One region of the Spirillospora sp. NPDC029432 genome, then DNA from elsewhere that is predicted to be linked to it. Evidence: riboswitches for the same ligand, from Rfam matches in the RefSeq annotation. Region 1 holds a riboswitch; each other region holds the start of a gene.
The links. A riboswitch is a leader RNA that binds a small molecule or an ion and turns the genes downstream of it on or off. The one in region 1 is predicted to bind cyclic di-AMP.
Positions count from the first base shown of each region.

Region 1 (7,507 bases):
GACAACCCGCAGTTCGCCGACCGCTCGTTCGCCGAGACCGTCGACCATCCGGTGCTCGGCGAGCACCGGATGCCGGGGGTGCCGTTCAGGGCCGCGTCCAGGGAGGGGCCCTGGTTCGCCCGGCCCGCGCCGACCCTGGGGCAGCACAACGACGAAGTGCTGCGCGAGGTCGCCGGGATCGGACCGGAGCGGATCGCCGCGCTGCGGCGGCTCGGCGTGATCGGCGAACGACCGGACAACCTGTAGGGAAGTGATCTTGAGCGAACACCCCTTCCGCGACGTGGCGATCGTGGCCGCGTACAACACCCGCCAGGCACGGGTCCTGGAGGGACACACGGCCTTCTCCATCACGCTGGAGGCGGCGCGCGGCGTGCTCGCAGAAGCGGCCGTCCCGGCGTCCGAGGTGGACGCCGTGTTCAGCAAGCACGCGCCCGAGCTGATCTACGCGCTCGGCATCGGCCCGGCCTGGAACTCCAACGCCGCGAGTGGGATCGCGGGGCTGCTGCAGGCGGCGAGCCTGGTCGCGACCGGGCTGGCGCGTACGGTCCTGCTCGCCGACGGGGGAGCGGGCCTCTACACGGAACGGGCCGCGACCGCGCCGTGGACGCGCCCGGCCAACGAGTTCGTCGTGCCGTTCGGCCTCTACACCGCCGCCGAGTTCGCCCTCATCGCCCGGCGGCACATGCACCTCTACGGCACCACGCCGGAACAGATGGCGGAGGTCGCCGCGACCATCCGCAACAACGGCCACGCCAACCCCGACGCGGTCTACTCCGGACGCGGCCCCTTCACCGCCGGCGACGTGCTGGCCTCGCGGATGATCGCCGACCCGTTCCGCCTGCTCGACTGCGCGACGACCTCCGAGGGCGGATGCGCCCTGATCGTGACGACCGCCGAGCGCGCGGCCGACCTCCCGGGCACCCCCGTGTACATCCTCGGCGGCGGCCTGGACGCGCTCGGACCGGCCTACCGGCACGCGCCCGCGTGGGATCTCCGCGGCGGCACCGGCGACGTGCCCAACGGCTACGTCGGGCGGCGCGCGGCCCGCGACGCGTTCGCCACGGCGGGGCTGGGGCCGTCCGACGTGGACGTGTGCGAGCTGTACGACCCGTTCTCGTTCGAGATCATCCGCCAGTTCGAGGCCTTCGGGTTCTGCGGGGAGGGCGAGGGCGGCGACTTCGTCATGGACGGCCGCATCGCACCGGGCGGCGAGTTCCCCATCACCACGGACGGGGGGCTCATGTCCTACAGCCACGGGGGCGGGGTCGTCCAGCTGTCCCAGCGCGTCGCCAGGGGCGTGCACCAGTTGCAGAAGCGCTGCCGGAGCGGCCAGGTACCGGACGCGAAGGTCGCGCTGTGCTCGGCCGGGGGAGCCGGCGCGCTGTTCACCGACGTCGTCCTGCTGGGGAGTGAGCGCCCGTGACCGTCCTGGAACCTCAGCGGCCGGGGATCCCGCTGCCGCAGCCGACGCCGGTGTCGCGGCCCTTCTGGGACGGCTGCGCCGCGGGCGAGTTGCGCTACCAGCGCTGCGGCGGATGCGGCCGCGCCGTGTTCGACCCGGCCTGGGACTGCCGCCACTGCGGTTCCGGTGCGCTGGAGTGGCAGGTGAGCGGCGGCCGCGGCGAGGTCTACAGCCACACGGTGGTCTGGCGCCCGCAGGCGCCGGAGTTCAGCGCCCCCTACGCCGTCGTGATCGTCACCTTCGACGAGGGGTTCCAGCTGCTCACCAACCTCGTCGGCGCCACGGTCGACGACGTGCGCGTGGGGCTCCGCGTGCGGACGGCGTTCCACGACGTCGGCGGAATCACCCTGCCCTACGTCGAGCCGGACGGGAGCTGAACACACGGGGATACACATGGGGATGAGGCCCTCATCTCGCGTACGCCCCGCTGGCCGAGACCGGCCGCCTGTCCCCGGGCCCGATGCGCCGTGGGCCTAGGCGGAGGGGGACGATCCTGTGATCATGGCTGTTGGTACGACGATGTACAGGACGCAGGGAGGGACCGTGGTCCGATTCGCCGTGGTCGGGATGACGTTGGCCGCCGCCTTTGCGATGGCGCCGAACGCCTCCGCCAAGGAGATCCAGGACGTCCACGTCAAGGAGAGCGAGAGCCGCATCGCCGCGGTCGGCCCAGGGTTCAAGCTCAAGGTGACCAGGCACGGAATCTCCTCGTCCATGGTGGAGGAGGAATTCGGGGATCCCGCCACGGGCAACGAGATCGTACGGCTGTCCACCGATCTGGCGGGGCGCACGTACCGTCCGTTCGTCTGCGAGAACGGCACGTACACGATCAACGCGGGCACCTTCCGGCGTGCTTACCGCTTCTCCTCGCTGGAACGGCGGCCCCCGATCTATCCGGAGCGGTTCCACACGTCGTTCCCCGGTTTCGTGACGCCGTTCATGGGTGAATTCGACGCCACCGTGACCGACGAGGCGGGCGAGACCCTCCGCGTGATGATCTCGGACCTCGCCTACGAGGCGCGGACGGCGGGCGGCGGTTTCCGCGGCACGTACCCCATTCACGGCTTCGTGGTGGATCAGAAGGGCAAGATCCGGGACCGCATCTCGCTGCTCGGCCGTTTCCGTTCCGGGCCGGGCGGCGCGGACGCCAGGTACTGGATCGAGGACCGCGGCACCTGCCACCAGAAGGCCGACCTCGGCTGGGGCGTGCCCAACACCGACCAAGTGGTGGTGACGGGCCCCTTGCTGGTCCTTCCGTTCAACGCCCCCGTCGTCACACCGAAGCGGTAGACAACGCGGGGACGTGAGGCGGCCGACCGTCACCGGCGGCCGCGCAGCACCGCATGATCTGGCCGGCTCTGGCGCTGTGAGCTGCTCGAAGCGTGAGTTTGTGGGTGTTTGCCTTCTCTTGGTGGTTGCGTTAGCTTGTCGTCCACCAAAGTGCCCTCCAGGTGCTTTGTCCCCTATGAGCACGATGACCTCATCTGACACCGTCGGGTGAGGGAACGGGCGCGATCCACGCGTCCTCCTGCCGCGTCCGGTCTCTTCGAGACCCGAGCACCAGGCCCTTCCCATGCGCACGCCACGGCGTGCGGGCCGAGCGCGCCGGCAGCCGCTCTCAGAGCACGCGGCCCTCGCATGGCCGCACAAACCAATCAGCGCCGCTCTTTCGCGCACGGGACACCGGGTCCCGTGAACGGGCCCAGCGCCCAAGGATCGCAGCGGCAACGCCGAGTCCGCCTTCATGGCGGAGCCGGGGATCCACCGTGCGCCGGACCTCAGCCGGTCCGCGCAGGGGTGAATCGGCCTGCCCTCAGAGCCGTAGGGCGACTTCCACGTCCGAACCCGTCAGCTAACCCGGTAGGCGTATTGGAAGCCAAGGAGTCCCCCTTGCAAGGCAAGCACAGCAAGAAGCGCGGCCCTCTGGGCCTGTCCCGCGGCGCCACCGGCGCACTGGTCGGCCTCGCCGTGGTCGGCGTGGCGGCGACGACCGTACACGCGTCGGCCGGGTCGTCCGGTCCGGACGGCGCGGAGAAGGCCGCCGCCGTCGCGACGATCCCGGCGGAGAAGCGGCCGGATGCCCGAAAGCCGTCGGGCGACGCGCGCGACGAGCAGGACGAGCGCTCCGAGGTGATCGCCCGCGCCAAGACCTGGCGTCCGCACACCGACCGGAGGGTCCCCTACAGCCAGAGCGACTACCACGACGGCTACCGGACCGACTGCTCCGGCTACGTGGCGATGGCGCTCGATCTGCCCAAGCCGGGCCCGAACACCGTGGGCCTGACGTCGTCGCGGTACACCAAGCGCATCAAGATGTCCGAACTCAAGAAGGGTGACCTCGTCATGGACGCCGAGGGCACCAACACGACCCGGCACGTCGTCATCTTCGAGAAGTGGGCCGACGACGAGCACACCTCCTACTGGGCCTTCGAGCAGCGCGGCAGGTACGGCACCGACCACCGGACGCGCGACTACGGCCTCGACTCCGGCAGCGAGTACAAGGCGTACCGGCCCAAGAAGCTGTGAACGAACGGTGAGAGCGCCCGGCCGGGCCACCCGGCCGGGCGCATCCGCTCGACCGCCATGCCCTCGTTTCCCATGCCGGACCGGTATCCGCGGAACGGAGTCACCGGTCGAGGAGCTGGGAGATCTCGTAGGCGGCCCACGGATCGCCGGCGTCGGCGCGGGCGCGGAGGATGGTGACGGCCTGGTCGGTGCGTCCCAGCTCCACCAGGTGGCCGACCAGCCAGGCGGTGGCATGGGCGTCGCCGGCGTCCGCGCGGGCGCGCAGCTCGGCTGCTCTGCCCTGCCGCGCCAGGAGTTCGGTGAGGCGCTTCCGGGCCCATACGGCCACCTCGGGAGGGCCTCCGTCGGCGCGGGCGCCGCAGAAGGCGATGGCCTCGTCCACACGTTCGCGCTGGACGAGGAGGTCCACCAGGTGCTGCGCGGCGCGCCGGTCCTTGGCCGCCAGGGGCCGCAGTTCCTCGATACGGCCTTGGAGTGCCAGCAGGTCGACGAGGCGGCCGGCGGCCCACCGGTGGTCTCCGGCTGCGGCGCGGTTCCGGAGCATGGTGATGGCCTCGTCGGTGCGGCCGTCCTGGACGAGCAGATCGATCAGCCGGCGTCTGGCCCAGGCGAGCTCGCCGGCCTCGGCCACCGACAGCGCGGTGGCGATGGCCTCGTCCACCCGCCCGCAGGCGCCCAGGACGTCCACCAGGTGCTGCCGGGCCTTGGGATTCGCGGAGGCGCGCAGCATGGCGATGGCCTCGTCAGGTTTCCCGTCGGCGGCCAGCATGTCCGCGAGGCGGCGCTCGGCCCACCAGGCGGGCACATGCTCGCGCAGAAGGACGGCCGCCTCCGGCCGGCGGCCCTGGCCGGTCAGGAGGTCCGCCAGGCGGGCACCGGCATGTCCGTCACCGGCCCTGGCACGATCTCTCAGCACCGCCTCCTGGCCTTGGTCGACCAGCAGGTCGACCAACCGTTCGGCGGCATAGGGATCGCCGGACTCGGCCCGCCGGGTGAGATCCTCCACTCGCCGGTGTTCGACCAGGAGGTCCACCAGCTGTTTCGTGGCGAACGGGTCCGCGCGCACGCGGGCTTCGAGGAGTTCGACGGCCTCGTCCACCCGCCCGTACAGGGGCAGCAGCTCGACGAGATGGTGCCGCGCCCAGAGATCCTCCTCTTCGGGGTCGTCGACGCGGGAACGCAGCAGCGCGAACAACTCCTCCGGCCGGTCCTCCCGCAGCAGGACGTCGACGAGCTGGTAGCGGGCGTACGCGGATCCCGCCTCGGCGCGGGCCCGCAGCTGCCGGGGTACGACCGAGCGCGCCAGGTGGTCCTGCAGGAGGGCGTGGCGGAACTGCCACGCCGTACCGGCCTGCCGCAGGATTCCCCGGTCCAGCGCGTCCGACAGGAAAGGCCACAGACGCCACGGGAGCCAACCCCGCAGAGCTAGGCGGAAATGGGTGACGCGAAAGAAGGTCCATGCCCACAGGCCGGCGCTGAACGCGGCCATCAGGCCGTAGACCGCGAACGCGGTCGCAGCGGCCGCCATCGCGTCCACGCCCTTGACGAGCGTGGCCATGACGGCGAAGGCCGCGGCACCGAGGACACCGGTGCCCACCCCCGCGACCAGCGCGTTGTCCAGGGTCGCGTAGATCGTTCCGCGCGGGGTGGAACGGCGCGACCGCGGGATGAACGACAGGCGGTTCGCCAGCCCCTCGTTCAGCGCCGGTACGGCCATCGCCAGACCGGTGCAGAGCCCGGCGGCCAGGCCGGGCAGCGGGGCGTGCAGCACCGCGCCCGCCAGCGTCCCCGACAGCGTTCCGGCGAGCACGGCGAGCCTGACGCGTTGAAAGCGACGCCAGCGTGGCGACCGGTACCGGGTCGGCACGTAAGCCGGGTGACCGCCCGGCCATAGGGGACGCAGGACCCCCAGCGCGCCGGCGCCGAGCGCGGTCACGACGACCAGGGCCACGCCGGCCCCTCGCGCCGGGCCGATGAAGACGCTCGCCGCGAGACCGGCCAGGACCGCGGCGGCCCAGCACGTGACCATCGCGGTGAAGACCTTGGTGACCTCCGGGAGCGGCAGCGCGTGGCTGTGCCGGCCGAGCTGCCACCACCACAGGTCCCGGTTCCCCGTCCGGTCGAGGTGGAAGGCCACGCACTCCAGCCACCGCACCACCTGGCCGGGAGTGTACGGGCGCGCCGTCGCGCTCCCGCCGCGCTGTGCGGAGTCGTACACGGTGGGGACGAACCCGTCCAGCAGCATGCGGGCGACGCCGTCGCGGTCGGACGGCCCCAGCAGTTCGGCGGGATCGGTGGCGGGCTCGCGGTAGTTCGCGCGGGCGAGCGACACCATCAGCGGCGTCGACAAGGCCTCGGCGAGCGGCCCGCCGGGGTGCGCGAGGAGGTGCTCGAACACCGGCTCCCAGCGCCCCCTGGACGGAGCCGGGTGCGCCAGGAAGTCGATCACGGCGTGGGTGTCGACGGGCTCGATCTCGACGACCGCCGCCCGCGACAGCACCACTCCGCTCCGCGCGACGACGCTCTCGTACTCGCGGCTGCGGCAGGTCACCACGACGGGCCGGCCCGCGGCGAACCGGTCGAGCGACTGGAGCGCAGGCACCCGGCCCTGCGGGGCGATCTCGTCCAGCCCGTCCAGGACCGCGAGGATCCGGCCGCCGGCCAGCAGCGCTTCCGCGAGCGACAGGCCGTCCCGCCCGGGCCCCGGCCGGTCGAGGAACCGGTACTCCTCCCGCAGCCGGCGGATCAGGTACGCCTTGAAGTCCTCCGCGATCGGATCCCAGGAGGCGATCGGCAGCAGGACCGGCACCGGCTCCGCGGGCCGCGAACCGTCCAGCAGCCCGAGGGTGAGCAGCATGGCCAGCACGCTCTTGCCCGCCCCGGCCTCGCCCAGGATCACCAGCTGCCGGTTCGGCAGCGCCTGGAAGGCCGACACGATCTCGCGCACATCGCCGCGCAACGGCAGCCGGTCCCAGTCCGCGCCCTCCTGGTCGTCCAGGACCACGGTCCTGCTCGCGGCCACCGCCCGTACCGTGGACGACCACCGCACCCGCAGCGGCAGCGGCTGCAGGACCATCTGGCGGGCCGCCTCCTCCGTCCACTGCAGGCGCACGGCCTCCGACAGCGTACGGACCGCCGCGTCAAGACCGCCTTCGCCCTCGCCGGGAACGGGCCGCTGGCGCGCCCACTCGACGGCCGCGACCGCCGCCATCAACCCGGCGGCGACACCCCACACGACCCACGGACCCCAGCGCCCGCCGACATCGACCGTGCCGGTCGCCAGATTGCCCACCAACGCGAACGCACCCGTGAACAGGACCGCGGTGACCGGCGAAGGATGCCACCGCCTCGCACCCCGATTGCGCCACACCTGAGCATCCTGATGGCGCCACGGCGGCGCGTACCAGAGCGCTCGCGGGATGAGCGCCGACCGAATCCGGCCGTTGACACGGCCGTCCACGCGCACATGCCGCCGTCCCGTCCCGCCCCCGGCACACCGCCGTGGGGGAGCGCGGCACC
Region 1 covers NZ_JBEZWH010000020.1:78,401-85,907, reverse strand. The annotation lists gene AB0881_RS18445 (CoA transferase) at 1-246, shown strand, start outside; gene AB0881_RS18440 (thiolase family protein) at 257-1,423, shown strand; gene AB0881_RS18435 (OB-fold domain-containing protein) at 1,420-1,839, shown strand; gene AB0881_RS18430 (hypothetical protein) at 2,006-2,752, shown strand; cyclic di-AMP (ydaO/yuaA leader) riboswitch at 3,181-3,344, shown strand; gene AB0881_RS18425 (hypothetical protein) at 3,353-3,988, shown strand; gene AB0881_RS18420 (hypothetical protein) at 4,089-7,280, opposite strand.

Region 2 (6,360 bases), on a different contig from region 1:
CTGACCGTGGCGGCGCCCGGCGGCGAGCCGGGCGGTGAGGAGAACGCGAGCCCGCCGCCCGCCGCGACCGCGGGCCCCACCGGGCCCGCGTCCCCGCCGCCGGGCATCTCCGGCACGGTCTCCGCCCAGAACTTCGACCTGTACCGCCTCCTGCCGTTCTCGCAGCAGGAGTTCGCGACGGCGGCCGACCTCGCGCAGCGGTTCACCGCGGCGTACGGGACGTACCGCTACGACGAGGACCCCAAGGCCTACACGGACCGGCTCGCCGGGATGGTCACCGAGCAGCTGCGCGGTGAGCTGCAGCGCAGCGCCGCCTCGCCGGGACTGCTGGAGGAACGGCGGCGGCAGCAGATCGTCGCGCAGAGCACGGCCACCCTCGACCGCGTCCGCGACATCGAGGACAACTCCGTGATCTTCCTGGTGACCGGCAAGCAGCGGGTGACCAAGGGCGGCAAGGAGGGCCAGGAGAGCCAGCAGTACGCGGTGACGGTCGCGCGCGACGGGTCGGCCCTGCGCGTGTACGCGTTCGGTCCCGCCGACGCCGGCCAGGCCGGCGACACCGCCGGCGCCGGTGATACCGGATGAGCCGCCGCAGGCTGCTGATCGCGGCGGCGCTGGGCGCGGTGGCGACGGTGTTCGGCGCGCTGATGATCGTTCCGGTGCTGTTCGGGGCGAGCCAGTTCATGTTCGGCGGCGGGGGCGCGGGCGCCGCGTGCGTGGACGTCTCCCAGGCGGGGTCGCAGCCCTCCGAGGCGAACGACGCCCGCGCCATCCCGGCCAACTACCTCGAGCTCTACAAGAAGGCGGGCAAGGACTACGGCATCCCGTGGAACGTCCTCGCTGGCATCGGCAAGGTCGAGACCAGCCACGGGACGTCCCGGCTGCCCGGCGTGCAGAGCGGCGAGAACTACGCGGGCGCGGGCGGCCCGATGCAGTTCCTGGCGGCCACGTTCAAGTCGTTCGCGGTCGACGGCGACAAGGACGGCAAGAAGGACCGGTACGACCCCGACGACGCGATCCCGTCCGCGGCCCGCTACCTCAAGCACAACGGCGCCCCGGAGCGGATGCGCACGGCCCTGTTCATGTACAACCACTCGTGGGACTACGTGAACCTCGTCCTCGACTGGGCCAAGAAGTACGTGGGCGGCGACTTCACGATCGTGCAGTCGAACGGCGTCGAGTGCCAGGACAACCAGCTCCCCGCGAACGCCGGCGAGCTGGTGCAGCGGATCATCGCGTTCGCGATGGCGCAGCGCGGGAAGCGGTACATCTTCGGCGCGAACGGCCCGGACGCCTGGGACTGCTCCAGCCTCCTCCAGGGCGCGTACCGTTCGGTCGGGCTCAACATCCCGCGCACCACGTTCGAGCAGTGGCCCTGGGGCGTGAAGATCGAAAAGGGCAAGGAGCAGCCCGGCGACCTGGTCTTCTTCAACTCGGGTCCCGGGACGTCCGCCAACAATCCCGGCCATGTCGGCATGGTGATCGGCAACGGCAAGATGATCGTGGCGAGCTGCTCGACCTGCACGCCGAACATCGGCGTCAAGCCGTACAAGCGCTCGGACTGGATCGGCTCGACCCGCCCGCTGGCCCGCCCGGAGATGAAGCGCCGGGTCGCCGAGCTGGCCGCCCAGCCCCGGTCGGGCTGACCGGGGCCGGGCGGCCTTCCGCTCCGGTCAGCAGGCGAAGTCGATGTCGGAGAAGCTCTCGTAGTGGTCGTCGGTGTAGTACATGCCGTCGTGCCCCTCGTCGCCGGAGGTGACGATGCGGCGGGCGCCGCGGTGGTCGACGCCGGGCGTCTCGACCGTGTACTCGCGGTAGAACCCCGCGGGCTCGTCCGGCAGGAGGCCCTCGCGGTTCTGGAAGACGGTGCCGTCCTGGGGATAGGGGTACGGGCCGCCGCGGTCGATGAGGCGGATGGTGTCGTCCGCTTCGGGCGGCAGCTCGGTCGCGCAGATCGGCGGGATGTCCGCGGCGATGACGGCCGCGAGCGCGGGCGGCCCGGCGAGCGGCTGGGCGGCCGGCGCGCCCTGGACGGCGGGGACGAGGAAGGCGGCGGCGACGAACGGGAGCAGGAGCAGGTGGCGGGGGGATTTCATGGGTTCGAGTGTGCGGGCCCGCCCCCGGCAGCGGTCAAGGCCGCCCGGCGGGTTTCAGGGGAAGTTGCCGATCGCATTACCCCCGCTTCGGCAGGACGTACCGGCCGCGCTCGGGGGTCCGGAGGCCGGGCGCGGATCAATTCGGTCGACATCGCGGCGCAGCGTGGCATGCTGGCCGCGTGGAGCCCGCGACAACGATCTCGATCGCCGACGAACTGCTGATCTTCCTGCCCTCCGCGCGCCGCCGGGCGCGGCAGGAGGTGGCGCACGACGGCACCTCGACGCTGGGGCACATCGTGGAGGCCCTGGGCGTGCCGCTGCCCGAGGCCGGCCGGCTGCTGGTGGACGGCGTCCCGGTCGAGCCCGGGCACCAGCCGGCCGCGGGCGAGGAGGTACGGGTGGAGGCGGTGTCCCGGCCGCAGCCCGTACCGCTGGAGCCCGGCCAGGCCGCGCCCCGCTTCCTGCTGGACGTCCACCTGGGCACGCTGGCCCGCCGGATGCGGCTGCTCGGCCTGGACACCGCGTACCACAACGACATGGACGACCCCGCGCTGGTCGTCCAGGCGAACGAGGAGCGCCGGGTGCTGCTGACGCAGGACCGCGGGCTGCTGCGGCGCCGGGCGCTGTGGTTCGGCGCGTACGTGCGCGGCTCGCGCCCCGACGACCAGCTGCGCGACCTGCTGGAGCGCTTCGCGCCCGCGCTGTCGCCGTGGACCCGCTGCACCGCCTGCAACGGCGTGCTGGCGCAGGTGGGCAAGGAGGAGGTCGAGCGGCAGCTGGCCGACGGCACCCGCCGCAGCTACGACGTGTACGGGCGCTGTACCGACTGCGGCCAGGTCTACTGGCGCGGCGCGCACGGCGGCCATCTGGAGCGGATCGTCGAGGACGCGGCGGCCGTCGTGGCGGCGGCCGGGACGGCCGGAGCCGCGCCCGGCTCGGCGCGGAGCGCGGCCTCCTGAGACGCTCGGCCCGCCCGTCCGGCATGATGCCGGGCAGAGAGGGGCTGGTCACGATCAACGTAGTGGTGGGCGCGGCGATCATTTCCGGGGGGCGGCTGCTGGCCGCGCAGCGGGCCGAGCCGGCGGCGCTGGCCGGCGGCTGGGAGTTCCCCGGCGGCAAGGTCGATCCCGGCGAGACGGACGAGGACGCCCTCGTCCGCGAGTGCCACGAGGAGCTGGGCGTCAAGGTCGCCCTGGCCGAGCGGATCGGCGGCGACTGGCCGCTGGTGCTGGGCGGCGTGCTGCGGGTGTGGACCGCCGCGGTCGTCGAGGGCGAGGCGCGCGCGCTGGAGCACCTCGCCCTGCGGTGGCTGGGCCCGGACGAGCTGTACGACGTCGCGTGGCTCCCCGCGGACCTGCCCATCGTCGAGGCCGTACGGCCGCATCTGGGCGGCTGACGGCCTCGCGGGGGCGGTGGGGCCGGGTGGGACCGGCGGGCCCGCGCCGGCCCGCCGGCCGGTCTCAGGAGATCCGGTTGGCGCCCGCGTAGTCGGAGCGGTCCGACATTTTCGAGATCTTCACCACATCGCCGGTCTGCGGGGCGTGCAGGTACTTGCCGTCGCTGAGGTAGATCCCCATGTGGTGCAGGCTGGAGCCGAAGTAGACCAGGTCGCCGGACCGCAGCTCGCCCTTGCTCACTTTCCGGCCCTCGCCGTACAGGGCGCCGGTGTAGTGGGGCAGGCCGGGCTTGCCGACCTTCCCGTACGCCCAGACGACCAGGCCCGAGCAGTCGAAGCTGCTGGGGCCCGCGGCGGCCCATACGTACGGGCTGCCGATCTTGGTGAGCGCCTTGCGGGCCATCTTGGCGGGCAGGTCGGAGCCCTTCACGGTCGCCTTGAGCCCGGTCTTGGGGTCCTTGACCCGGGTGGTGGTCAGCTTGTCCAGCTGCTTGACGACCTCGGTGACCTTGGCCTTGGCCGCCCCGCGCGCCTGCTGGGCCTTCGTCGCGGCCTGCTGGACGCGGGCCGTCTCGGCCTTGGCCGCGTTCTGCGCCCGGGTGGCCTGGTCGATCTGCGCCTGGAGCCGGTTCACGGCGGCGGCGCGGCTCTGCGCCAGGTACGCCGACGCGGACAGCCCGGAGGTGTCGGTGCCGGCGCCGTAGAACATGTCCGAGCCGCCCGCCATGTAGTTGGCGGCGGCGAGCCGGCCGAGCTCCTCGCGGGCGGGCGCGGCCTGCTGCTGGAGGCGCGCGGCCGTCTGCGCGGCGGTCCGCTCGGCCCGCTGGGCGGCCTTGAGGTCGACGCGGGTCTTGTTGTACGCCTCGGTCAGCTTCTCGGCCTCGGTGTTCAGCGCGTCCAGCCGCTTGCGGAGCTCGCTCTCGGACGGCTTGGGCTGCGCGGCGGGGGTGGCCGCGGCCCGTACGGCCGGGGGCGCGATCGTGGGTGCGGCCGCCGGGTGCACGGCGGCCTCCGCGGCGATCGGGGTCAGCGCGCCGAACGCGACGACCGTGGCAGCGGTGAGGGAGGGCACGGCGAAGCCGCGCCGTTCGCGAGCCGGTGACAAACCGGTGAACTCCTCTCCTTGGCCGCCTACCGGGTTAGCTGACGGGTTCGGGCCAGGAGTCGCCCTACGGCGCGCGGGGGTGCGCGCCGATTCACCCCAGGGGGCCTGGGTCCCCGGTTCCCCCGGAGGGGATTCGGCGGTCTCCGGCCGTCGTCCCGGGGGGCGGGACTCGGAACGACCGGATTACGGGAGAGTACAAAGTCCGGGCAAAGTTGGCCAAATAGCAAGATGTGCGGCGCGCGGGAAGACGTGGGCGGGCCGTCGACGTTGAACGCCCAGTAGAATCGAAAGAGTCGCAGTCTGCGGCGGAACCCCACACTCTCACCCAAGGCGAGACCGCATGCCCATCTCCACGCGTGACGACCTCCGGAACGTCGCGATCGTCGCCCACGTCGACCACGGGAAGACGACGCTGGTCGACGCCATGCTCTGGCAGTCCGGGGCGTTCCGCGACAACCAGGACGTGGACGACCGCGTCATGGACTCCGGCGACCTGGAGCGTGAGAAGGGCATCACGATCCTGGCCAAGAACACCGCCGTCCGGCACGCCGGGATGACGATCAACATCATCGACACCCCCGGCCACGCCGACTTCGGCGGCGAGGTCGAGCGCGGCCTGTCCATGGTCGACGGCGTCGTGCTGCTGGTGGACGCCAGCGAGGGCCCGCTCCCGCAGACCCGGTTCGTGCTGCGCAAGGCGCTGGCCGCGAAGCTGCCGGTGATCCTGGTCGTCAACAAGACCGACCGGCCGGACGCCCGCATCGACGAGGTCGTCGACGAGACGTACGAGCTGTTCATGGACCTCGACGCCGAAGAGGACCAGATCGACTTCCCGATCGTCTACGCCTCCGGCCGCGCCGGCCGCGCGTCCCTCACCAAGCCCGAGAACGGCGGGATGCCCGACAGCGAGGACCTCGAGCCGCTGTTCGACATCATCAAGCAGACGATCCCGGCCCCCTCGTACGACCCCGACGCCCCGCTCCAGGCGCACGTCACCAACCTGGACGCCTCCAGCTACCTCGGCCGCATCGCGCTGTGCCGGGTGCACTCCGGGATCATCAAGAAGGGCCAGTCGGTCGCCTGGTGCAAGCGCGACGGCAGCGTCGAGCGCGTCCGCATCAGCGAGCTGATGATGACCGAGGCGCTCACCCGCAAGCCCGCCGACGAGGCCGGGCCCGGCGACATCATCGCGCTGGCCGGCATCGCCGACATCATGATCGGCGAGACCCTCGCCGACCCCGACGACCCGCGCCCGCTGCCGCTGATCACGGTGGACGAGCCGGCGATCTCGATGACGATCGGCACCAACACCAGCCCGCTCGCCGGCCGCGAGAAGGGCACCAAGGTCACCGCCCGGCTCGTCAAGGACCGCCTGGACCGCGAGCTGGTCGGCAACGTCTCGATCCGCGTCCTGCCGACCGAGCGTCCCGACGCCTGGGAGGTCCAGGGCCGCGGCGAGCTGGCGCTGGCCATCCTCGTCGAGAACATGCGCCGCGAGGGCTACGAGCTGACCGTCGGCAAGCCGCAGGTCGTCGCCCGCGAGATCGACGGCAAGAAGCACGAGCCCGTCGAGCGGCTCACCGTCGACCTCCCCGAGGAGCACCTGGGCGCGGTCACGCAGCTCATGGCCGTCCGCAAGGGCCGCATGGAGCAGATGACCAACCACGGCACCGGCTGGATCCGGATGGAGTTCCTGGTTCCCGCCCGCGGCCTGATCGGCTTCCGTACCGAGTTCCTCACCGAGACCCGCGGCACCGGGATGG
Region 2 covers NZ_JBEZWH010000088.1:599-6,958, reverse strand. The annotation lists gene AB0881_RS37715 (hypothetical protein) at 1-585, shown strand, start outside; gene AB0881_RS37710 (NlpC/P60 family protein) at 582-1,646, shown strand; gene AB0881_RS37705 (ribonuclease domain-containing protein) at 1,674-2,096, opposite strand; gene AB0881_RS37700 (Mut7-C RNAse domain-containing protein) at 2,276-3,055, shown strand; gene AB0881_RS37695 ((deoxy)nucleoside triphosphate pyrophosphohydrolase) at 3,082-3,492, shown strand; gene AB0881_RS37690 (C40 family peptidase) at 3,557-4,597, opposite strand; cyclic di-AMP (ydaO/yuaA leader) riboswitch at 4,605-4,746, opposite strand; gene typA (translational GTPase TypA) at 4,938-6,360, shown strand, end outside.
Region 2: linked by a shared signal. The riboswitch ahead of AB0881_RS37690 (C40 family peptidase) and the one ahead of AB0881_RS18425 (hypothetical protein) in region 1 are both predicted to bind cyclic di-AMP.

Region 3 (7,507 bases), on a different contig from region 1:
CCGGCGGTGCCGACGCGCGCGACGAACTCCTCGAAGAAGATCTGCAGTTCCAGCCTTGCGAGCGAGGCGCCGAGGCAGAAGTGCGGGCCGAGGCCGAACGCGATGTGGTCGCCGGTACGGCGGGTCACGTCGAACGCGTCCGGGTCGTCGAAGACCTCCTCGTCCCGGTTGGCCGAGCCGTACATCAGCAGGACCTGGCCGCCCGCCGGGATCGGCACGCCCCGCACCTCGGTGTCGGCACTCGCGACCCGGCACATGTTGAGGATGGGCGTCGTCCAGCGCACGAACTCCTCGACCGCGCCCGGGATCAGCCCGGGGTCCTCGCGCAGCCGCCGCCACTGGTCCGGATGCGCGATCAGCGCGTCGATCGCGGTCGCGATCACGGTACGGGTCGTCTCCGCGCCGCCGACCAGCAGCAGCAGCGCCTCGTGCGCGAGGTGCTCGTCGTCGTACTCGGGGTCGTCCGGGCCGGCGTTGGCCCAGATCGACATCAGGTCCTCGGCCGGGCAGGCGCGGCGGTCCTTGGCCACCTCCAGGGCGGCGATGGCGAACTCGGCGGCGGCCTCGGTGGACTCCTGGGTGACGTAGCGCAGCCCGCCGCCCGCGAGCACGGCGGTCGCCGACCAGTGCACGAGCCGGTCCACCTGGTCCTCGGGGAAGCCCAGCAGCCAGCCGATCACGCGGGCGGGGAGGGGCGCGGCCAGGGCGGGGACCGCGTCGACCGTCCCGGCCTCCAGCGCCGTGTCGATGCAGTCGACCGCGGTCGCCCTGATCCGGTCGGCGTACCGGGAGACGCTGCGCGGGGTGAACCACCGGTAGACCATGCGGCGCCGCACCGCGTGCTCCGGATCGTCCATCCCGATCATGGACGGGTCGGCCGGCCGCAGCTGCGGCCGGTACCCGCCGGAACTCGTCCAGAGCCTCGGGTCGCGCTCGATCGCGAAGACGTCGGCGTGCCGCGCGATCCCCCACAGCCCGTTGGCCTCGTCGTGGTAGACGGGCGCCTCGGCCCGCAGCTCGGCGTACACCCGCCAGGGGTCGCCCGCGTACATCTCGCCGTCCAGCAGGTCCACGGTCGTGCGCATCGCCTCACTCCTCCGTGCTGACACCTCTGAGCGCGTCGGCGCCGAACATCGGCTCGAACGCGGCGTGGAAGTCGGGCCCGCGGCGCAGATGGTGGCCGCCGTCCACGTTGATGACCTGGCCGGTGATCCAGGACGACTCGGGCCCCACGAGGAACCGCGCCGCCTCGGCGATGTCCTCCGGCTCGCCGACCCGTTCCAGCGGCATGCACGCCAGGTAGTCGTCCAGCACCGGGCCCGGCTCGGTGAACCCGGCGACCAGCTCGGTGCGCACCAGGCCGGGGCGGATCCCGTTCACCCGGATCCCGATCCCGCCCAGCTCGTCGGCGGCCAGCTTCACCAGGTGGTCGACCGCCGCCTTGGACACCCCGTACGCGCCGAACCAGCGGTGCGTGTTGGACGAGGCGATCGACGAGATCGCCACGAAGGCGCCGCCGCCGGTACGGGACATGAGCCGCGCCGCGTGCTTGAGGGCGAGCATCGTGCCGGTCGCGTTCAGGTCCATCGTGTCCCGCCAGGCGGCGGTGTCGAGCTGGGGGAGCGGGCCGATCGAGCTGCTGCCGCCGGCGGAGTGGACCACGGCGCGCAGCGGGCCGGCCTCGGCGGCGGTGCGCAGCGCCGCCGCGATCTGGTCCTCGTCGGTAACGTCGGCCACCGTCCAGCCGCAGCCGATCTCCTTGGCGGCGGCCTCCAGGCGCTCGGCCGTACGGCCGCAGATGGTCACCGCCGCGCCGTCGGCCGCCAGCCGCCGGGCGCAGGCCAGGCCGATCCCGCTGCCGCCTCCGGTGACCAGCGCGGACGTGCCTTCGAGCGTCATTCAGGGCTCCAGAGTGGTTCGGGGGTCTCGAATCCGGCCGGGGCGCCCCAGGCGTTGCGGTGGGTGACCTCGTGCGCGGGACGGCGCGCGGCCACGCCCCACCGGCCGGTGGGGTAGCCGAACGAGACGCAGCAGGACATGGTCCAGTGCTCGTCCTTGGGGACGCCGAGGATCTCGTAGGTCTCGTCCGGGTGGAAGAAGCCCAGCACCGAGGTGAGGGAGCTGCCGACGCCCTCGGCGCGCGCGGCCAGCTGCGCGCTCCAGACGGCGGGGAAGATCGAGCCGCCGTTCGGGTCGAACCGGGTGAAGGCGAACAGGAACAGCGGGACTTCCTCGAAGTGGTCGGCGAGCCACTGCGCCGACCGCTGGACGCGCAGCATCTGCGCGTTGTCCGGCTCCTCGGGGGCGGCGCAGGCGGTCTCCAGCCGGTCCTTGTAGACGGTCTTCCAGAGCTGGTCGATGGAGTCCCGGTACAGCGGCCCGAGCCGGCCCTTGGCGCCGGGGTCGTCGACGAGCAGGAACCGCCAGTCCTGGGCGTTCCCGCCGCTGGGCGCGCGCACGGCGGCGTCCATGATCCGGCGCTGCACCTCCAGCGGCACCGGGTCGGGGCGGACCCTGCGCATGGCGCGGGTGGTGTAGAGGGCCTCGTGCAGGTCCATCGGCGGCTCCGTTCGGAGACGGGTGTCTAGACTAGCGTCACAACCAAGCAAGCGATAGGGCGAAGAACGATCTTCTGGATGCATCCTCGCCCGCGGGCGGCGCGGCGGACAAGGCCCCGCGCGCCCGCCCGCCCGTGCCCGGCGCGCGATGGGAACGGATGTGCGAGAAGATGGCGTCCGTCACCCGATCGGCCATCCCGAAGGAGGCGCGTTGAGCGGCGATGCGCGGTTCACCGTGACCCGGACGCTGAGCAAGGAGCAGCAGGCCCGCCGGGAACGGCTGGTCGACGCCGCCCGGCTGCTGGCGCTGGAGGGCGGCTACCCGGCCGTGACCATGCACGACGTGGCCGACCGCGCCGGTGTGGCCAGGGCCACGGTCTACCGCTACTTCGCCACCAAGGACCACCTGATCACCGAGGTGGCGGGCGACTGGGTGCACCAGGTCACCGACGACATCGACTCGCTCGCGGTCGGCGACACCCCGGTCGAGCGGCTCACCGCGCTGCTGGAGCGGATCATCCGGGTCGGGGCCGAGGAGATCCCGCTCACGTCGGCGATCGTCCAGGCGGTGACGTCCGAGGACTCCTCGGTCGAGGACGACCGGCTGGTGCTGTTCATGACCCTGCGGGACCGGCTGGCCGCCGCGATCGGCGACCCGGTGCCCGAGCGGGACGAGGTCGAGGTCGTCCTCGGCCACGTGCTGCTGGCCGCCCTGGTCAGCCTGACCTCGCTGCGGACCCCGGTGGACGAGGTCGTCGCCATGGTCACCACCGCCGGGCGGCTCGTCCTGGCCGGCGCCATCGCGGGCGCTGCCCCGGCCGCCGCCGGAGCCGCCGGCGCGGAGGCCGCCACCGGGCCGTGACCCGGGTCACTTTCGGGTGCGGCTTGGGAGCGGGGTGTGGGTGCGCGTGTGAGGCACGTCTCACGGCGCTCGTGACTCGGCCTTGGTGTGGCCTTTGTCGCTGAAGGCGCAGGTGAGACGGTGTAGAGGCGGGGTTTTGCCTGCCCTGCTCGGCTAGCGGGCCGTGCCCATGCGGCCGCTCGTCGCGCGTTCCTTCGGGGCTGGGCGGCGCATCGGGAGCGGGGCCCCGTCGGGCCGTACGGGGACCCGTTCGGCGAGGGAGCGGGCCAGCCGCAGGCCCCCGGCCACGCAGAGCGCGAGGGCCAGCACGGCCAGTCCCGCGAGGCCCAGCAGAGCGATCGCCAACAACCCCAGATCCGGCAGCATCGCCGCGTTCCCCTCCCGGTGCGTACGGGTCGATCGGACACGAGAGTCCGAATCGTTCCCCGATGTCGGGAAGAGATGCGGGGTTCGTGTGGTTTTGAACCTGTGTCCGCGTGCTTTGCACCGGATTTGCCACGAGCTAGAAGTTTGATACCTTCTGACCACCTCTGGGCGATGCGCCCCATGCGTCGCCATTGGCAGGCGGGCCGAGCCGACCGGGCCGGATCCCGCCGAACGCGGTCGCGTGTGCGGATCAAGACCCGCGCGAACCGTCCATCCATCTGATCGCAGTGCCGGTGGCCCCTGAACGGCCGCCGGACCGCCGAGTCCGTTCCGCGCCGAAAGCGGCGCCTGGAGCCGGGGACCCAACCATCTGGGGTGAATCGGTGCACGTCCGCGTGCGCTGTAGGGCGACTTCCACGCCCGAATCCGACAGCTAACCCGGTAGGCGGCCATGGAAGAAATCAGGAGACCCCTGCTGTGTCGTTCCGTATCTCTCCCGCTCTGCTCGCCGACCTTCGTACCCGTGCGAGCGAGCTGACCACCCAGACCTTCGCCCTTCGGGGCCGTGCCGCGGCCGGTGTGGCCGGCGGCGCCGCCCTGGGCGTGCTCGCCCTCGGCTCGGCCGTGGGCGCCGCGGCCTCCACCGGCGCCTCGGGCGCCGAGGTCCAGACCGTCGCCGGTGTCGCCGGCGTCGGCAAGGCCGGCCACACCGCCGTCCAGCCCGAGCAGGTGACCGGAAGCGAGGCCCAGAAGGCCACCGGGACCGTCGCCGGCAAGGCCGCCGACGCCCAGAAGAAGGCCGGTTCCGCCAAGAAGGCCACCGCCAACGCCAACTCCGCCACCGCCAAGGAAGTGATCTCCCTGGCCAAGAAGCAGGTCGGGATCAGCGAGGGCAAGGGCGGCCAGACCAAGTTCCACGACTGGTACGTGGGCACCGACAACGCCAAGCTGACCGCCGCGCGCGACGGCGGCAACGTGTCCAGCTACAACGGCGCGCAGTGGTGCAACATGTTCGTGTCCTGGGTCGGCGCGCAGACCGGCGTCAAGGGCATGGGCTGGGACGCCTACACCGTCGAGCACGCCAAGTGGTTCAAGAAGACCGGCCGCTGGGGCCACGAGGCCAAGCCCGGCGCCGTGGTGTTCTTCTCCTGGAACGGCGGCGGCATCAACTCGATCGAGCACGTCGGCCTTGTCGTCAAGGACAACGGCGACGGCACCGTCGACACCGTCGAGGGCAACACCGGCAACGCCGTGAAGGAGAAGACGCGGCAGAAGTCGCAGATCGTCGGCTACGGCTACCCCGACTACCGGAACAGCTGAGCCACTCCCGCACAACCCCTGGTCCGAGGGCGTCCGCACCTGGTGCGGGCGCCCTCGGCGCGTTCTCCGGGCTTCCGAGCGTTCCGGGACAGAACACGAGAATCCGTGAATATTGACGTCCACTTGATCCCGTGTCGACCCGGTGATGGACCTGGCTGGAAATCACTGTCCCGGAACGTCTGAAAGGGGATGGGATGCGGGTCCGGCCGGACGTCAGTGTCGTAGTGATCGCCTACAACGACGCCGGACGGCTGCCGCGCGCCGTCCGCTCGGCCCTGGGCCAGACGCTCGGCGGCGTCGAGGTGGTGATCGTCGACGACGCCAGCACCGACGGGACGGGCGAGGCCGCCGACCGGTTCGCGGCGGCGCACCCGGGCCGGGTCCGGGCCGTCCACCTGCCGGAGAACTCCGGCGGCTGCGGCCGCCCCCGCAACACCGGCGTGGAGCTGGCCCGCGGGGACCGGGTGATGTTCCTCGACAGCGACGACGTCCTGGACCGGCACGCCTGCCTCACGATGGTCGCCGCCGCCGAGGAGACCGGCGCCGACCTGGTCTCGGGCCTGTGCGTCCGGTCCCACCTGGGCCCGAAGGCCCGCGAGACGCCCTGGTATCCGCGGCTCTACCGGCGCCGCGCCGTCCACGACTCCGTCCTCGACCATCCCGACCTGCTGTACGACACGCTCTCCACGAACAAGTGCTACCGGCGGGACTTCCTCCTGGATCGCGGGCTCCGCTTCGTCGAGGACCTGCACTACGAGGACCTGCTGTTCTCGGCCGAGGCGTACCTGGCCGCGGACCGGATCGCGGTCGTCCCGCACCGGGTCTACACCTGGTACGTGGAGGCGGACGCCGACCGCCCGTCGATCTCCAACCGCCGCCGGGAACTGCGCAACCTGGCCGACCGGCTGGAGATCCACCGCCGTATCGACCGGGTGTTCCGGGCGCACGGGGCGGCGGACCTCAAGGCGGCCAAGGACGTCAAGTTCGTCAACCACGACCTGCTCCTCTACCTCGACGACCTGCGGGCCCGCGACGAGGAGTACCGGCGGCGGTTCCTGGAGCTGGCCCGGCCGTACGTCGCCGGCCTGGACCCCGGGACGCTGGCGGCGGCCAGGCGGCTGCCCGCGATCGCCGCGTACATGGTCGGGCGCGGCGATCTGGAGGGCGCGATCTCCGCCGCCGAGTTCGCCCGCAAGAAGATCCCGGAGCTGCGCGCCGAGCTGGTCGAGCACGAGGGCCGCGTCTACTGGGGGGAGCGGCACCTGCGGGACGGGCCGGGCCGGGAGATCCTCGACGTCACCGCGCTCGGCATCCACGCCCGCCCGCTGACCGAGCTGCGGCCCGCGACCACCGCGACCGCGCTGCGCCGCGCCGGCCGCCGCGCGCGGCTGACCGGCCTGGTCGCCAACCCGCTCGGCCGGGTGCCCGCCGGGGCCCGGCTGCGCGGCGAGGTGGAGCTGCGGGACCGGCGGCACCGCCGCCGGACCGTGCGGTTCCCGGCGGAGTTCGCCCACCGCGGCGACGCGATCGAGTTCCGCGCCGGGCTCGACACCGCCCGCCGGGTCCGGCCGATCGGGCTGGTCGACCCGCTGTGGGACGCCCGGCTGATCATGCGGGTGAACGGCGACCGGCTCGTCCTCCGGATCGGCCTGGCGGGCGGGGGCGCCGGCGTGACCGGTGTGCCGCTGCCGGTGCGGCCGCGGCTCACCCGGCTCGCGGGCACGCGGCTGAGGCCGTACGAGACGGAGGCGGGGAACCTGTCGTTCGTCCTGGAAGGCGGCGGGCTGCTGACCGAGCCGTTCAAGGCGGCCCTCCGTGCCCTCCGCCACAGCCCGGCCTTCCGGCGGGCCTGGCGGGGGCTGCGCCGTGCGGAACGGTCGGCGCGCTCCCTGCGGGCGGCGCTGCGGCGCCGGCTCACCGCCCGCAAGACCAAGATCGCCGTCTTCAACCGGGTCCTGTCCAGGCTTCCCGTCCGCAAGGGCACGGTCGTCTTCGAGAGCCATCTGGGCAAGCAGTACTCGGACAACCCCAAGTACATCTACCGGGAGCTGCGCCGCGCCGGCGTCCCCGTGCGGGCCTACTGGTCGTACGAGGGGAGCCCCAAGGGCTTCCCGAAGGACGCGGCGCTCGTGCGGCGCGGGTCGTGGGCCTACTTCCGGGCGCTCGCACGGGCGGAGTTCTGGATCGACAACCAGGGCTTCCCGGAGGGGCTGCGCAAGAGGAAGGCGACGACGTACCTCCAGACCTGGCACGGCTCGGCGTACAAGCTGATGGGGTTCGACCAGCCGGCGCTGAAGAACGCCACGCGCGCCGAGCAGCAGCGGTTCCGGCGGGCGGTGGAGCGCTACGACTGCTTCCTCGTCCGTTCCGCGCACGACGAGCGGACGCTGGTGCCCGGCCT
Region 3 covers NZ_JBEZWH010000051.1:48,372-55,878, reverse strand. The annotation lists gene AB0881_RS30480 (cytochrome P450) at 1-1,085, opposite strand, end outside; gene AB0881_RS30475 (SDR family oxidoreductase) at 1,090-1,899, opposite strand; gene AB0881_RS30470 (nitroreductase family protein) at 1,896-2,558, opposite strand; gene AB0881_RS30465 (TetR/AcrR family transcriptional regulator) at 2,770-3,420, shown strand; gene AB0881_RS30460 (hypothetical protein) at 3,574-3,786, opposite strand; cyclic di-AMP (ydaO/yuaA leader) riboswitch at 4,110-4,249, shown strand; gene AB0881_RS30455 (CHAP domain-containing protein) at 4,264-5,106, shown strand; gene AB0881_RS30450 (CDP-glycerol glycerophosphotransferase family protein) at 5,301-7,507, shown strand, end outside.
Region 3: linked by a shared signal. The riboswitch ahead of AB0881_RS30455 (CHAP domain-containing protein) and the one ahead of AB0881_RS18425 (hypothetical protein) in region 1 are both predicted to bind cyclic di-AMP.

Region 4 (7,507 bases), on a different contig from region 1:
GCGGCCGCCGTTCGGCGAGGGCTCGCCCTCCGAGATCATGCAGCGGATCATGTACGACGATCCGGACATCACGGCGCTGCCGTTCTACCTGCGCGGGATCGTCGCGGACGCGCTCGCGAAGGAGCCCGCCAAGCGGCCCACCGCGGCCGGGCTGCTCGGCCGGCTCCTGGACGGCGGGGGCCCGCTCGCCGACCGGATGCCGGAGTCGCTGGTCGCCGAGGGCCGCGCGCTCGCCGGCACCCCGGGGCCCGCCGCGGCCGTACCGGCGCCCGAACCGGAACCCGAACGGGAACCGCACCCCGAGCCCGAGCCCGCGCCCGCTCAGGTGCCGGCCGCGTCGCCGCCCGCGAGCTTCGGAGCGCCCGCCTTCCCGGCGGTCCTCGGCCCGCGGAACGAGTGGCCGCCGCAGGAGCCGTCCGACCTCACCCGGGTCGACACGCCGCGCGTCGAGGACACCGTGTTCGACCACGACCCCGCCACCCAGGCGATGGCCCCGCTCGCCACCGCTCCCCCGCCGGATCCGGCGGACCGTACCGAGCCGACGCCGCACCTCATCCCGGGCATGGGCGCGAGCCGGGGCGACGAGGACGACGAGCGCACCTCCACCGCGATCCTGTCGCTGCCGCCCGCGGGCGGCGAGAGCGGGTTCGCCGGGCTCCTGGCGCGGCTGCCGCGGCCCGGCAACCATCTGCTCGGGGTGGCGCTCTCGCTCACCATCGGGGTGCTGGTCGGTGTCGCGATCATCGGCCTGGTGCTCTGGCCGCAGATGCGCGGGGACGACGACGGCGCGCCCGCCGGGAAGGCCGACGGGATCGACGACACCCCGGTCACGGCCGTGCCCGAGGCGTTCGCCGGCACGTGGAAGGGGACGCTGGTCAACACGGGGCGGGGCGCCACGTTCCCGGTCGAGGTGACGTTCGAGAAGGGCACGAAGGCGGCGCGGGCGGTGTACCCGCAGAACGGCTGCACGGGCACGCTCGCGTTCGCCCGCGGGACCAACCGGCAGCTGCACATGTCGCTGACCATCGCCAAGCCCTGCACGGCCGGTGACGTGCTGGTGAGCCGGCAGCCGGACGGGTCGCTGCAGTACGTGTGGTCGGCGCCGGGCAGCTCCCAGGTGGGCTACCAGGGCAAGCTCAGCCGCGACTGAACCGCGAGCCCCTTCCTGGCCTGATTCGGTCGGCGTAGCCGAAATGCCGGATTTAAAGGCTATGTCCAGCAGAGATCCAATAAAGTACCTCCGCCCAGGGTCGCCTCGACCCCGGCCGCGGGCGCCGTGCGCGGCCCCCGCGTGAGAGAAGGAGAGCTCTTGCGGACTTTCCCCCGAAGGGTGCTCATCATCGGCGCGGTCGCCGCGACCGGTACCGCCGCCACCCTGCCCGCCTTCGCCGCCGCCCCCCAGGCGCCGCCCGTCCCGGTGGCCGCGGCGCAGGGCACCCCGGCCCCGGGCCGGTACATCGTCACCATGAAGTCGGGCTCGTCGCCGGCCGGCGCGGCCGCGCGGGTCAAGGCCGCGAAGGTGCAGCGGTACGACCGCGTCCTCAACGGCTTCGCCGCCAAGCTGAGCACGTCCCAGCTCGACCGGCTGCGCCGCGACCCCGCGGTCGCCGCGATCGAGCAGGACCAGATCGTCCGGGCGTCCACCACGCAGAAGTCCCCGGTGTGGGGGCTGGACCGGATCGACCAGCGCAAGAAGACGCTGTCGAAGACGTACACGTACAAGTCGACCGGTTCGGGCGTCAACGCGTACGTCATCGACTCCGGGCTCGCCCACTCCCACCCGCAGTTCGGCGGGCGCGCCTCGATGGTCTGGGTCGCCCCCGAGTTCAACGGCGACGGCTGGGACCACAACGGCCACGGGACGCACGTGGCCGGGACGATCGGCTCCGCGACGTACGGCGTGGCCAAGAACGTCAGGCTGCGCGGCCTGCGCGTGCTGGACGCCGACGGCTACGGCTACGTCTCGACGATCGTGGCCGCCGTCGAGTGGCTGCAGAAGAACGCGGCGAAGCCCGCGGTCGCCAACATGTCGATCGGCGGCGGCAAGTCGGCGGCGCTGAACGCGGCGGTGGAGAAGCTCTCCCGGTCCGGCGTGTTCACCACGGTCGCGGCCGGCAACGAGGGCCAGGACGCCTGCAAGACGTCCCCGTCCAGCGCCGGCTGGGTCATGGCGGTCGGCGCGACGACCATCCACGACAACCGCGCCACCTGGTCGAACTACGGCAAGTGCCTGGACATCCTGGCGCCGGGCTACGGGATCACCTCGACCTGGCCGGGCGGCGGCAAGTCCACGCTGAGCGGCACGTCGATGGCCGCCCCGCACGTCAGCGGGGTCGCGGCCCTGTACCTGGCCGGGAAGAGGACCGCCACTTTCCCGCAGGTGCAGAAATGGCTGAACGACAACTCGACAAAGGGACAAATCGGTCGTCTTGGGAGCGGAACGCCCAACCGGCTGCTCTACAAGTCGGGTCTGTGAGTCGCGTCACGTAAGATGGCCCGGCTCCCAGCGGGGGGCCGGGCCCGGCGGGCGGATGAACCATTCCACTGTCCCCACCGTTTAATCTTGGCGAGGATCCGATTGGTTCCGAACAGTTCGTTATTGTTCGGTCGGTGACTCGCCCTGGGCCCCGGGGTGGGCCGGCCGAACCGGCCTAATCCCGGCGCGTCCCCCCGCGTCCGGGAACCGGGGACCCAAACGCCGGCGGGTCCGGGCTTCACGCCCGGCACGCGCCGGCCGGGGTGAATTCACCGCCCGCCACCAGCGGACGGTGATAGGGCTGCTCCCGGCCCGAACCCGTCAGCTAACCCGGTAGGCGATCGAGGAGAGGAGAGGACGTGGAGACCCCCAACTCCACCCGCCGGTGGCACGCTCGGCTGCGGCGCCCCGCCTTGGCACTCGTGGCGCTCGCCGGTGCCCTGCCGCTGACCGCGGGCACCGTGCCCGCGGCCCATGCCGACCCCGGCGACTCCGGACGCATCAGCAAGTACAACCGCCAGATCGCGAGACTGGAGAAGGCGTACGGCGGCGACCTGGCGAAGCTCAAGGACGCCCAGTACGGCGTCAAGAAGGCCCAGGAGAAGTCCAAGGACCTCCAGGCCGACCTCCGCGTCGCCCGGGGCCTGGTCGCCCAGCTGGCGGCCAACCAGTACATGAGCGGCGGCACCGACCCCAGCGTCACCGTACTGGCCGCCGACGACCCGTCCAACGCGCTCAGCAACATGAGCCTGGCCAGCCACGTCGCGCAGAACCAGTCCAACAAGGTCCAGCAGATCCAGAAGCTGGTGAACGAGCAGGAGAAGGCCCGCAAGGAGTACGAGGCCAAGATCAAGGGCCTGGAGAAGGAGATCAAGGACCTCCTCGGCCAGAAGTCCAAGATCCAGGCGCTGGTGAAGAAGTACAAGCCCGAGTCCCCGAGCGTGGGCATGGGCGGCGTCACGCCCCGGATGCTCAAGGTCAAGAACACCCTGGACATCGAGTTCGGCCCGTTCCCGACCATCGGCTGCGTCCGCAGCACCGGCGACCCGCAGGACCACGGCACCGGCCACGCCTGCGACTTCATGGTCAGTACCGGCGGCTCCTCACCGTCCGCCAGCGGCCGCTCCCAGGGCGACCGCACCGCCAACTACGCGATCGCCAACGCCAACAAGCTCGGCATCAAGTACGTCATCTGGCGCCAGCGCATCTACGACATGCGCAGCCCCGGCTGGCGGATGATGGAGAACCGCGGCGGCATCACCGCCAACCACTACGACCACGTACACATTTCGGTCTTCTAGCCGTTTCCCTGCCAGTGCGGGGTCGAAGCGGCGGGCCGGGCCGTGGCGTGCCTACCTCGACTTGCGTCCGCGGCGGGTGATCCAGGCGAAGACGGCCTGGGAGATCCTCACGATGAAGGAGGGGTCTCCGCCGCCGGACAGCGACTGGGTGCCGAGGAACTTCGCGTTCGGGTTCTGGCGTCCCTCGTACTCGGCGTTGCTCTGCCCAGGAAGGCGCTTCTCGGGTGGGGGCATCGTTCCTCCAGCAGTGTCGCCGAGTCTGCCTCACGGTAAAGGCGTCGGTTGCGGCGTGGCGATACCCAGCGCATGCCGACCGGTCGCGAGGCCAGGTCCGGCCGTCCGGCTCGTCGCGTGCCCTAGGGGCCATGCCGGCACCGTACGGCAACGGTCCGGTCGCGGTATTTTCCCGGCATGTCGCATCGCGTGATCTTCGAGCTGGACGGCCTGGAGGACGACCTCACCCCTCAGGAGCGCGCCTTCGTCGCCGAGACGGCCGAGCGGTCGGGGACGCCCTCCGGCGAGCCCGTGTACGGGACGGTGTCCTGGGACGAGGTCACGGACGCGCTCGTCGCGTCGGTCTCCCTGGGGGACCCGGAGGCCAGGCTGGCCCTGGTGGACTTGGGCGTGCACTTCGCCGGCGACAGGGTCCGCGGCGACCGGCTCCACAGCCAGCTCCACTCGCTCCCCGAGGACCCGTCCCCGTGGGCGCTGGACGCGACCGGGAGCATCGACGAGCTGGCGGGGCGTTCCGCGGAGTGGTTCGCCAGGATGCTGCGCCGTCCCATCGCCCTCTACGTCTGGCTGCACGAGCAGCAGGCGTACGCGGCCCGCTACGTGTTCGCCGACAGCGACGAGACGCTGTGCCAGTCCTATGTGAAGCAGCTGGCGCCCGCCGGCCAGGCCGAAGGGCTGATCGCGGACGGGCACGTGCGGGGGCAGGGCTGGATCCAGACCGCGGGACTGCCCGCGCCGAACCTCTACCTGCACATCCGCGGGGACCGCGAGGCGGCGTCCCTGCCTCCCGGAGTGAAGGAGGCGACCAAGCGCGGGCAGATCTCCGGGGTCTGGTACGAGTGACCCCACGCCCAAGCAGAACGCCCCAGAGAACGGGCGCCGCGGCTGAGGCGTGGCGATACGCCAAGGCGCGGAAAAATTTCTCACGGATTCCGGGCGCCGGTGTCGGATCGGGCCGCGCCGTTCGTAGCACAGGTGAGTGCGACGAACTCAGCGGGAAGGGATCTCCGACATGAAACTGACGACCGTCACGAACGTCTCCGTCGATGGCGTGATGCAGGGGCTCGGCGGGGCGGAGGAGGACCGCGGGGACGGGTTCGAGCGCGGCGGCTGGGCGCTGCCGCTGTTCGACCACGAGGGCGAGGCGTACCTGGGACGGATCTACCAGCGGGCCGGCGCGTTCCTGTTCGGGCGGCGGACGTTCGAGATCTTCGCCGCCTCCTGGGGAAGCGGCACGTGGGGGTCGGACGAGGGCGACAACCCGATCTCGACGGCGCTGAACGGGCGGCCCAAGTACGTGGTGTCGAGCACGATCACCGACCCGGGGTGGGCGGACACGACCGTCATCTCCGGTGACGTCGCGGCCGCGGTCCGGAGGCTGAAGGCCGAGCCGGGCGGTGAGCTGCAGGTGCACGGGAGTGGAAGCCTGGTCCGCTCGCTGCTCGACGCCCGGCTGGTCGACGAGATCATCCTGCTCACCTATCCCGTGGTCGTCGGCCAGGGAACGCGGCTGTTCCCCGCCACCGGCCCGGACATGGCACTCGAACTGGTCGAATCGCAGGTCACCTCGAACGGCGTGACGATCCAGGTCTACCGGCCCGGCGGGCGCCCGCAGTACGCGCCCTAGGCGCAGCGCGAAGCGCCCGGCCCCGTGTGGGGGGCCGGGCGCTTCCGCCGCTTCTAGCCCGCGTAGCTGGGGACGGTGCGCTCGTGCGCGTCCCGCAGCTCGACCAGCGGGATCGAGAAGAGCTCCTGCGTCTCGCCGTCGGTCCCGACGGACGACACGTCGAGAGAGTCGCCGCCGATGATCCCGAGCTGGGAGACGGGGACGCCCGCCGCCTCGCAGAGCTGCGCGACGCGCTGCTCGGCGCCCGGGCGGATCGCCACCACGGCGCGGGCGACCGACTCGCTGAACAGCGAGACGAACGCGTCCCCCCGCAGTGTGATCTTGGCGCCGAGGCCGCCGCGCAGGCAGGACTCGACGAGGGCCTGGGAGAGGCCGCCGTCGGACAGGTCGTGCGCGGCCGTCAGCAGCCCCTCGCGGGCCGCGTTCACCAGCACCGAGGCCAGCGCCCGCTCGGCGGCCAGGTCGACCAGCGGCGGCAGCCCGCCCAGGTGGTCGTAGACGACGTGGGCCCACTCGGAGCCGCCGAACTCCTCGCGGGTCTCGCCGAGGAGGGCGAGGGTGGCGCCGTCGGAGGTGAACGACATGTTCACGTGCCGGCGGACGTCGTCGTGGACGCCCAGCACGCCGATGACCGGCGTCGGGTTGATCGGCGTGGTGCCGGTCTGGTTGTAGAAGCTGACGTTGCCGCCGGTGACCGGGACGCCCAGGTACTGGCAGGCGTCCGCCAGCCCCGTCACCGCCTGCGCGAACTGCCACATCACGCCCGGGTCCTCCGGGGACCCGAAGTTGAGGCAGTTGGTCACCGCGAGCGGGCGGGCGCCGGTGGCGGCCACGTTCCGGTACGCCTCGGAGAGCGCGAGCTGGGCGCCCGAGTACGGGTCGAGGCGCGTGTAGCGGCCGTTGCCGTCCAGGGACAGCGCCAGGCCCAGGCCCGACTCGTCGTCGATCCGGACGATGCCCGCGTCCTCGGGCATCGCCATCACGGTGTTGCCCATCACGTACCGGTCGTACTGCGAGGTCACCCAGGTCTTGCTCGCCAGGTTCGGGGACCCGGCCAGCCACAGGACCGTACGGCGGATCTCGTCGGGGTTGGACGGCCGCGTCAGCCGGCCCGGCGTGTCGGCCTGCAGCCGTCCGAGGTCCGCCGGCGGCTCGTACGGCCGCTGGTACACCGGGCCCTCGTCGGCGGCCGTCGTCGGCGGGATGTCCACGATCGTCTCGCCGCGCCAGGTCATGACCAGGCGGCCGGTGTCGGTGACCGCGCCGATCGTCGTCGCCGGGATCTCCCACTTGGCGCAGATCTCCAGGAACCGGTCGACCTTGCCCGGCTCGACCACGGCCATCATGCGCTCCTGCGACTCGCTCATGAGGATCTCCTCAGGGCGCAGCGTCGCGTCGCGCAGCGGGACCGAGTCCAGCTCCACGTGCATGCCGCCGGTGCCGGCCGCGGCCAGCTCGGTCGTCGCGCAGGACACCCCGGCCGCGCCGAGGTCCTGGATCCCGACCACGAGGTCCTCGCGGAACAGCTCCAGGCAGCACTCGATCAGCAGCTTCTCCATGAACGGGTCGCCGACCTGGACGCTGGGCCGCTTGGCCTGCGACTCCTCGTCGAACGTCGCCGACGCCAGCACGGAGGCGCCGCCGATGCCGTCCGGGCCCGTACCGGCACCGAACAGGATGACCCGGTTGCCCGGGCCCGGGGCGATCGCGCGCTTGATGTCCTCGTGCTTCATCACGCCCACGCACAGGGCGTTGACGAGGGGGTTCTGCGCGTAGCAGGCGTCGAAGACGGTCTCGCCGCCGATGTTGGGCAGGCCGAGGGAGTTGCCGTACCCGCCGACCCCGGCCACCACGCCCGGCAGCACCCGC
Region 4 covers NZ_JBEZWH010000005.1:72,748-80,254, reverse strand. The annotation lists gene AB0881_RS05450 (serine/threonine-protein kinase) at 1-1,150, shown strand, start outside; gene AB0881_RS05445 (S8 family peptidase) at 1,310-2,476, shown strand; cyclic di-AMP (ydaO/yuaA leader) riboswitch at 2,639-2,832, shown strand; gene AB0881_RS05440 (DUF4200 domain-containing protein) at 2,836-3,777, shown strand; gene AB0881_RS05435 (hypothetical protein) at 3,829-4,011, opposite strand; gene AB0881_RS05430 (hypothetical protein) at 4,189-4,854, shown strand; gene AB0881_RS05425 (dihydrofolate reductase family protein) at 5,024-5,638, shown strand; gene purL (phosphoribosylformylglycinamidine synthase subunit PurL) at 5,692-7,507, opposite strand, start outside.
Region 4: linked by a shared signal. The riboswitch ahead of AB0881_RS05440 (DUF4200 domain-containing protein) and the one ahead of AB0881_RS18425 (hypothetical protein) in region 1 are both predicted to bind cyclic di-AMP.